DNA from 4 places in the Mesorhizobium shonense genome. Region 4 is predicted to be linked to each of the others. Evidence: riboswitches for the same ligand, from Rfam matches in the RefSeq annotation. Region 4 holds a riboswitch; each other region holds the start of a gene.
The links. A riboswitch is a leader RNA that binds a small molecule or an ion and turns the genes downstream of it on or off. The one in region 4 is predicted to bind cobalamin.
Positions count from the first base shown of each region.

Region 1: another riboswitch for cobalamin. It lies ahead of ABID26_RS32795 (ABC transporter ATP-binding protein); the one in region 4 lies ahead of ABID26_RS20450 (CbtB domain-containing protein).
Region 2: another riboswitch for cobalamin. It lies ahead of bluB (5,6-dimethylbenzimidazole synthase); the one in region 4 lies ahead of ABID26_RS20450 (CbtB domain-containing protein).
Region 3: another riboswitch for cobalamin. It lies ahead of ABID26_RS22455 (CbtB domain-containing protein); the one in region 4 lies ahead of ABID26_RS20450 (CbtB domain-containing protein).

Region 1 is NZ_JBEPLM010000021.1:40,904-43,096, forward strand. Features, by position in the region: gene ABID26_RS32790 (ABC transporter substrate-binding protein) at 1-385, opposite strand, end outside; gene ABID26_RS32795 (ABC transporter ATP-binding protein) at 435-1,223, opposite strand; cobalamin riboswitch at 1,403-1,608, opposite strand; gene ABID26_RS32800 (efflux RND transporter periplasmic adaptor subunit) at 1,939-2,193, shown strand, end outside.
Region 2 is NZ_JBEPLM010000001.1:729,982-732,174, forward strand. Features, by position in the region: gene ABID26_RS03745 (histone deacetylase family protein) at 1-578, opposite strand, end outside; cobalamin riboswitch at 693-871, shown strand; gene bluB (5,6-dimethylbenzimidazole synthase) at 915-1,652, shown strand; gene ABID26_RS03755 (hypothetical protein) at 1,684-2,193, opposite strand, start outside.
Region 3 is NZ_JBEPLM010000009.1:95,242-97,434, forward strand. Features, by position in the region: gene ABID26_RS22445 (hypothetical protein) at 1-282, opposite strand, end outside; gene ABID26_RS22450 (CbtA family protein) at 289-1,029, opposite strand; gene ABID26_RS22455 (CbtB domain-containing protein) at 1,133-1,342, opposite strand; adenosylcobalamin (AdoCbl) riboswitch at 1,386-1,467, opposite strand; gene ABID26_RS22460 (histidine phosphatase family protein) at 1,573-2,160, shown strand; gene copD (copper homeostasis membrane protein CopD) at 2,165-2,193, opposite strand, start outside.
Region 4 is NZ_JBEPLM010000008.1:8,068-10,260, reverse strand. Features, by position in the region: gene ABID26_RS20455 (CbtA family protein) at 1-578, opposite strand, end outside; gene ABID26_RS20450 (CbtB domain-containing protein) at 594-773, opposite strand; cobalamin riboswitch at 811-1,010, opposite strand; gene ABID26_RS20445 (gamma-glutamylcyclotransferase) at 1,082-1,768, opposite strand; gene ABID26_RS20440 (MFS transporter) at 1,849-2,193, opposite strand, start outside.

The DNA.
Region 1 (2,193 bases), on a different contig from region 4:
TGATGTCGTGCGGGGCAAGCGTGTCGGGCGTGACATCGCCGCCCGGCTTCATGCCGTAATACCAGCCAGCGAAGAAGAAATCGGGCTGCACGGCGACGAGGTTTTCCAGCGTCGGATATTTCGGCGCCAGCTCCGGGATAGAGCCCTGCTCGGTCTTGAATTCGGGGCCGACCTTGTACCAGCCGGTGATGCCGGTGAGCCCGACGATCGACGGCTGCAGCTTCAGCGCGAAAGCCATCTCGGCCATGTTGAGGTCCTGGATGACGGCGCGCTTCGGCGGCGCGTCGAAGGTGAGCGGCTTGCCACAGCTGTCGACGGTAACCGGGAAGGCGAAGGCGGCTGAGGCGACAAGCGAGAGGGCAAGCGACAAAGCGAGGCGTTTCACGGGATGGTGCTCCTGTTTGCTTGGGTTGTTCGGGTTGGGTTGGGCAGGCTCAGGATGGCGAGGAAGCACGCATGGGAAGCTCGAAGACGGTGAGCTCGCGATCCTCGGTCGGGTGCCGGAGGCGCAGCACATCGATGCCGAACACCTCGCGAATGAGCGGTTGCGCCAGCGCCTCACGCGGCGCCGCCAGCACGTGCAGCCGGGCGTTGCTCATCACCGCGACGCTGGTGGCGAAAGGCGCCACCAGCGCGAGATCGTGCAGCACGGCGACGACGGTCATGCCGAGGCCGGCGACAAGGTCGAGCAATTCGCCGCGGGCGCGCGGGTCGAGATGGTTGGTCGGCTCGTCGAGGAACAGAATTTTCGGTTCCTGCGCGATGGCGCGGGCAAGCTGCGCGCGCTGGCGCTCGCCGCCCGAGAGCGAGCCGATGGTGCGTGCGAGCAGCGGCAAGAGCCCAGTTCGGCGCAGCGCCTCGACGACGATGTCGCGGTCGTCGTGCCGGCGCCTGAGGCCGGCATGCGGAACGCGGCCAAGCTCGACATAGTCAATGAGCGCCAGCCGTGGGTCCGGCTGATCAGTCTGGCCGACAACGGCGATGCTGAGCGCCCGCTCGGCGGCGGTTATCCTGTCCAGGCGGCGCCCGGCAAGACGCACCTCGCCGCGGCTCGGCGGCAGCGCGCCGCACAGCATGCGAAGCAGCGTCGTCTTGCCGGCGCCGTTGGGGCCGATGATGGCCAGCCGCCCGCCCGCCGCCATCGACAGGCTGACATTGTCGACCAGCGCGCGGCCATTCGCCGTCACGCCGAGGCCACAGGCTTCGAGAAGCGGCGCGGTCATGGGCGGATGCCCGCCCGGTTGCCCGGATGGTATTTCCGGGCCGCATGTCCGATGGCGTGGTGGATACGATCGATGGAGCCGTCCAGCATTCCGTCACTTTCCAAAATGGCGACGGAAGGATGCTGGACGAGCCGGCCGACAAGACCGGTGCCCGCGTCTCCTCCCGGCACACCCCGTCCGGTCAACTCGTGTCGATGGCAGGTCTCCTGGCTCGCGGGTCGTTGCGCCATCCGCCTTCCCAGCCTTGCCGGCCAGTGGCGTTTCGGATGGAGCTCGCCGCTCACAGTTGCGGGGGCAGCCACGGGCTCGACCCGACCAGGGTCTCACCGTGTTCCCTTTTCACCCCTCGTCTTGCGGCTCGGGGACCATGACGCCGCCATCGTAGGTTGTTCGCGCGCGAGTCGCAACGGGCTGCTGCGAGAGGTCGCTGTCCCATGAATCGTCCGAACGATCTGTCTGAAGGATGCATTCCTGGTTCGCCATTTTGATATGTAATAACATTACATACGTTTGGCATGCCGATGTCAATCCCTCCGGCGTCGCCTCACCCAAACATCGGAAAATTTTCAGAAACCGTTCGGGATTTCTCGTGCCCGAAACAGCAAGAAGATCGGGCTGGCGAAAGACAGGCCGCAACGCCCGATCCCTCCCAGCCAACACAGTTCCCGGTCGCCGCATCCTCCCGCGCGACCGAAATCTTGGTCATGGAGACAACATGATTGCCGCACTTTTTAAAGCCAGCCTTTCGGGGCATAACAAGCCGCTGAGGCGCCGCCTTGTCGCCGGCTCGATCGCAGCTCTTGCCTGCGGCGCAGCCGTGGTCTGGCACGACGCCAGAAGTGAGGCCTCGAACGCAGAACCCGCCGCGCCGGAGACCAAGCTCGTCAAGGCCATCGCGGTTGCCCCGACGCGCAACGCCGACACCCGCATCGCCATCGGCGAGATAAGGCCAAGGCTCGAAAGCGACCTC
Region 2 (2,193 bases), on a different contig from region 4:
GTGCCGGGATAAAGCGGCATCTGGTGGGTCGAGCAATAGAGGACCGACGGATCGTCCCAGAAAATGTCCTGCGTGCCGTTGCCGTGATGCACGTCCCAGTCGACGATGGCGACGCGCTCGGCCTGATGCTTCTTCTGCGCATGGCGGGCGGCGATCGCCGCGGTGTTGAACAGGCAAAAGCCCATTGCGGTCGTCTTCTCGGCATGGTGGCCGGGCGGGCGGGCGGCAACGAAGACATTGGCGGCTCGGCCTTCGAAGACATCGTCTATCGCCGCATTGGCGGCGCCGATCGCGGTCACCGCGGCCTGCCAGCTCTTCGGGCTGGCGCTGGTGTCGGCATCGATCGAGACAATGCCGCTCTCTGGGATGGCCGCACGCACGCGGGCGATAAAATCTTCCGGATGCGCATAAAGGATGGTCGCCTCGTCGCCTTCCGGCGCCTTGACGCGGTCGAGCGCCGAAAAAGCCTCGTCGTCCAGCACGCGCTCGATGGCGCGCAAACGGTCCGGCCGCTCGGGGTGGCCGGGCGGCGTCAGGTGTTCCAGGAATACCGGATGGCTATAGAGACGGGTGGTCATGGCGCCTAATCTAGGCATGCCTAGCCCGGATGGCCATGTTTAAGCGCCGAATGGCTGGGGAAAATCGCGTCTTGATATGTCGCCGACGGCATTGGCGCGGCCGAAGCTTCGCGATAAGGTCGCGCCGCTGCCTGGTGCCCGCAACGCGGGAGAATCGGGAACACGGTTGAACTCCGTGGCGTGCCCAACGCTGTAAGGGGGACCGCGCCGGCAAAGCCACTGTCTCAGACGGGAAGGCGCCGGACGCGGGACGATCCCAAGCCAGAAGACCGGCCCGGCAGACATGGTCGTCCGCATGGTCAGGTGGAGGACTGCTTATCGCCAAGGGGAAAAGCGATGCAGGCACAAGCGGCCGCCACCGGCGGCGATGACTTTGACCAATTGGCGCGCGACGCCGTCTACCGGGCGATGTTCACCAGGCGGGACGTGCGCAGCCATTTCGTTTCGGACGAACTCGACGATGCCGTGCTGGCGCGATTGCTGACGGCCGCGCACCACGCGCCATCGGTCGGCTATATGCAGCCATGGAACTTCATCGTCATCCGCGATTCCGAGCGGCGGCGGCAGGTGCGCGACCTGTTCCTTGCCGCGCGGGAGCTGGAATTGCCGGCGATCGAGGCGGAACGGCAGGCGCTCTACCGCAAGCTGAAGCTGGAGGGCATCTGCGAAAGCGCCCTCAACCTCTGCGTCACCTGCGACCGGCAGCGCTCGAAGAATTCGCCGCTCGGGCGCTGGCATAACCCGGAGATGGACCTCTACAGCACCGTCTGCGCGGTGCAGAACTTCTGGCTGGCGGCGCGGGCCGAGGGCGTCGGCGTCGGCTGGGTGAGCATCATCGAGACAGAAGCGCTGAAGCGGCTTTTGTCGATTCCCGAGCATGTCACGCCGATCGCCTATCTCTGCGTCGGCCGCGTCTCGGAATTCGCGCCGCGGCCGGATCTCGAAGCGCATGGCTGGGGCCGGCGCCTGTCGCTGCCCGAGCTGGTGATGAGCGAGACCTTTTGCGGCGCCGGCGAGGCGCCGCTCAAGTCGGCGATTGCAAAGCTTCGTGGCATAGAGCTGCCGAAGCCGTGATCATGCTGTCCTTCGTAGGTCAAGCTGCTGATCAAGCAGCCCGGGGCGCATCCCAGCGCGAGCCGCCGAAGGAGCCGAGGGCCTTGTCGCGAAGCTCCCTGAATTTCGACGAGGCCTCTGCCAGGCGCAGATCCCACTCCGGATTGGGCACCTGGCCCTCGATGGTGTCGAAATAGACCTGCATCAGCGAAGCGATGGCGAAGGGTTCGATGAAGGCCGCCTTGAAGGCCCAGGCAAAGACGATTGCCAGCACAAAGGCCCAGCCGGCGAGTTGCCCGGGCATCACCCAGAGAATGGCGGCTGCCGGGGCCAGCATCAGCAGGAAGATGACGAAGGACACACCCCACATGATCACCGCCAGCCAGACGGCGTTCTTGACCATGTGCTTGCCGTTCTGCGCGTAGAGCACGACGCCTTGCCTGGCGGTCTCGAAAGGCGAGTTGGAATTGATGCGGATGTTGTAGCCGAGGATGATCTCGTCGACATAGGTCAGCGACAGGCGGATCACGGTGTTGATGAAGCTGACGAGGCCGCTCAAGCC
Region 3 (2,193 bases), on a different contig from region 4:
GCTTCCCGGCATCAGGCCCCAGAGGCAGTACGTGTATTGCAGGGTGTCGTGATTGTAGAGCCGCCGGAAGGCGGGGTCGGTCTCGGTCTGCCGGAGGGCTAGATCGAGGATGGCGCCGCGATAGCGGGCGATCACCGCCATCTGGCCGTGGGTAAGGCTGGGAATCTGGATGCCAGGCGGCGGCGGCGTCGAGCGCGAGCCATGCGCTTCGGCCTCCGTCGCCGCGAGCAGGAACAACAGCGCGATGGCCGACCAGGCGAAAAACCGAGCTGGCCAGCGCATCGCGGATCAGGCGTAGCGGCGGGCGAGGCCGCTTTGGTCGCGGGCCGCGAGGTCTCGCTCGACGACCGCGCCGAAGGCAAGCCCCATGACGGTCCACATCACGAGCTGGATACCCAACGAAGCGACGCGGAACTGCCACAGCACCACCGCCGAGAATTGCTCCGGCACCTCGTTGATGTCGGGGAGCGCCGCCTTCACCAGCGCAAAGACGACGAGGAAGGCAAGGCCGGCAACGATCGTCGCATTCCAGGCGCCGAGCCTATTCCACAGCCGTTGCGCGAGGCCCACCGCGGCCACCATCGCCGCCAGGGAAACCACGATCATGATGAAGAACAGTTCGGTGCGGTAGGCGATGGTTTCGGGATTGCCGACCGAGGGCGGGTTCGCAGGATACTTCAGCCCCGGAACCACGATCACGGCGAGGAAGCCGAGCAGTGCCAGCAACGCGGAGGTGCCGCGCGGGCCGAGCGAGCCCAGCCTGCCATAAGCGAAGGAGACGACGAGCGAGAACAGCCCGCCGAGCGCAGCGCCATAGATCAGCACGCCGGTTGCGAGACCGATGCCGGCCTGCGTGGCCCGGCTGACGATCTCCGGCTCCGGCGCCTCTTCGGCGGCCTGCGCCTGCTGTTCCTCGAAGGCGATCGCCTTGTCGACCTGCGGCTCGCCATAAACACGTGCGAAGGCAAACGCCAAAATCCCCGCGACCAGCCCGACCAGCATGCCGCGCAGCAAAAGTTTTCCGACCATGTCAATCTTCCCTTCAAGCAATTCCAGGAAAAGTGCGTAGCGGTTTTCCGTCTGGAATTGCGTTATCCCAAACCCGGGGCGGTTCAGCGATTGCTGAACCGGTCTAGTGGCAGGGGAAGCCGAGCAGGTGGCGGCCGTCATGCACGAATTCGTGCACATACATGCCTCGGATCAGCGATGTCGCGCCTTCTTCCGCCCCGACAAAATAGATCGCCAGCATGAGCAGCAGGCCGCCGAAGATGGCCCATGGCAGAAGCTCACGGACCGGAATCGGAACCGGGCCATAGCCGGGTGCAAAAGTGGTGTCGGACATTTTCCTCTCCTGGGATACTGCGTCCCGTTGATCGAACTAATGCTACGGAAGAAGGCCTGACTTTCGGCTGGTGCCGATCACAGTGGCGCGACCGTGCCGGATTTACACCGGCTTCCAATCCCGTATCGTCGCCGACACTATTCAGCGCTTCGTTCGCCGTCAATGTATCGTCAATAAGCGACGTGAGATCGTGACACGCAATTTGGACCGGGCCACAGAGGCGGTTTTGGATGATCGTACGCCTGACGATGATCGCAAGCGGGGCAACGCTTGCCGCGCGCAAGGGGCGCTTTCCGCTAGATGAGCCGCTGGAGCCGCAGGCGATTGCCCGCGCGGGCGCGACCGGCCAGGGGTTGCGCCGCGCTGATCGAATCTGGACAAGCCCGGCGCTGCGGGCGCGGCAGACCGCTGAGGCACTGGGCCACCAGGCTTCGATCGAGCCTCTGCTCGCTGACCAGGATTTTGCACATTGGGCAGGCAAGGGTTTCGAGGAACTGCAGGTCGAAGATCCGGAAGGCTTTGCAACCTGGTTTTCCGATCCAGACGCGGCACCCCACGGCGGCGAATCGCTGGCCGATGTCGCCCGGCGCGGCTCGGCTCTGATGGAGCGCCTGCTTGCCGAGCGCGGCCACACCATTGTGGTCACCCACCCTGGGGTCATCCGCGCGGCGATCGTGCATGTACTCGGTGCCCCGCTGACTTCGTTCAGCAAGATCGATGTCGAGCCGCTTTGCCTCACCGATTTTCGTAGTGATGGCACTCGATGGGTGTTGCGCGCTCATGGTTCGCTGCCGAAAGGGCAGCGCGGTGTCGACTAACTCTTTAGGAGTTCGGGTCTAGCATGCCGAAAA
Region 4 (2,193 bases):
GTCAGCGACTTTCGGAAGGCGATCAGGCCAAGACCGACCGCCGTTGCCGCCACTGTCGAAATCCACCAGATCTGGCGCGGCAGAAGCTCGGCCGCCGGCATTGCCGGCAGTTCGGGCGGCAGGCCGAGCCCGGGCGCCAGCGTGAACACGGCAAAGCCGGCGAGGCCCCAGAACACGCCCTGGCGCCAGTTGCCGATGCCGCCGGCGAATTCGGAGACCGCGACCAGGATCAGCGCGAAACCGATGCCGGTGACGATGTTGGCGACCACATTGAAGGCAAAGCGTTCCAAGCCGTCGGCGGGCGCCCAGCCCTCGTCCTCGGCCGGAGCCGCCGCTTCCGTCGGCGCCGGAGCAGCGCTGCTCATCGCGTTGTCCGCGGGAGCGGCCGAGCTCATCGCATTGTTGTTGGTAGCGGTAGCGGCGGCATGGTCATGGTGATGACCGCCACCCGCCTTTTCATAGACTTCCGCCTTGAGGATCAGCGGCACGGTCGCGTAGGCCTGCATGCAGGCGAGCGCGATGCCCGCCACGAGCCCCGCGATCGCCGCGATAAACACGACGTTGCGAAACAGGTTCATGATGTCGGACCTAGCTTAGTGGCAGGGAAAAGCCATCGAGTGGCGATAGTCGTGGGCAGCGTTGTGGACCGCATCGATATGCGAGAAGCCGACGAAACCGACGACGAAAATGCCGAGCAGCGCGGCCAAGGCCAGCTGCATAATGCGCGACTGCGAGGAGACGGAGGCGCCGAGAGAGACGGAAGCGGTATTCATGTCTTGTCCTTTCGCCCTCCACCCGAGGGCATAGAAGTCAACTTTCCCGTCGCCGGCAGGTCTCCTGGCTCGCGGATCCGCGCCCTTCCCCACCTTCCCGAGGAAAAATCCCCAGTGGTCTATGGAGAGGACTACCGCATACAGTTGCGGGGGCAGCCACGGCTTTGGGCAAAAAAGTCCACCCTCACCGCATTCCCTCTTGGCTCCAAAAACGGAACCGACGACACGACCGACTATAGGCAGAATCGTCGGGCCCGGCAAACCAAATTCCGCCACCTCAGAGCGCGATTGCGGCACGCACTGGCGTGCTAGGAGCCGGCAATCCTTTCAGCGACAAGCTGCTGCAATCGCCACAAATGGGCGTCGTGAATGCCGCGCGCTTCGAGATTCTTGACGGTGTTGTAGAGATAATCGGCGCCCGAACCCCAATGGCCGCAGGACGTCGCCAGCCTTTCGACCACCTCCTCTTCGCTGAGCGGGCCGGCATAGGTCGTGCCCTTGCGATTGATGACGAAGGCGAGCGCCCGCAACGGCCCTTTGTCGGTTGCAAGCTGCAGCAGGCGCGGGTGGTAGCTGGTCGGCTTCAGCGTCATCTCGCGCCGGAAAAGCTTGTCCAGCGCTTGCCGGCGCTCACCACCGTTCAGGCGGAAGGCGACGCCCTTGCATTGCCCGCCGCGATCCAGCGCCATCATCAGGCCCGGGCTCTGCTTGGTGCCGCGCCAGCGCGTCATCTTCATACAGAAGGAGCGATGCCAGCCGCGCGCCACGGCGACCCGCTCCTCGACATGCTCGATTTCAGGCTTCCAGATCAGCGAACCATAGCCCAACAGCCATAGCGGTTCGGTCGCGGGAAGCTCAGCCTCGAACGCGTCGAGCATGGCTTCATAGTCGCTGTCGCAGAGATGCTGCGCATCAGGATCTGGCCCTGGATCCTCGACCGCACGAAAACAGCGGGCGACGAGTTCCTCGGTGAGCGACATCGTTCTTGCAGACATGCTTGAAACCCTGGCCAGCCGGCAATGCGAACAGAGCTTAAGGTGCCCGCACAATCGCCACAATGCGGAAGACCATCCGGTCAAAACGACTTCGGCAAATAGCGCCAGGTGACGAAGCCGCAGAAGGCGGCCAACAGTCCGAGCGTGACGAAGACCGAGCCCAGCCCGAAGAAGCTCAGCACCACCGAATAGACGAGCGGCGGCGTCAACTCGGAAAAGTCGAGATAGGTGCGGTAGACCGCCGCCATCTGCGCCTTTTCGTAAGAGCGCACCGAACGCATGAAGGCGGTGGAACCCAGCGCGTCGAGCGCGATGGTGAAGAGCGCGCCGCAGAGCAGGAAGCCGGCGGTGAGCAGCGGCGCGGCTGCGCCGACACCTCCCGCTAGAAGCAGCATGGCAGACATCGCGAAATAGGCGAAGGTCAT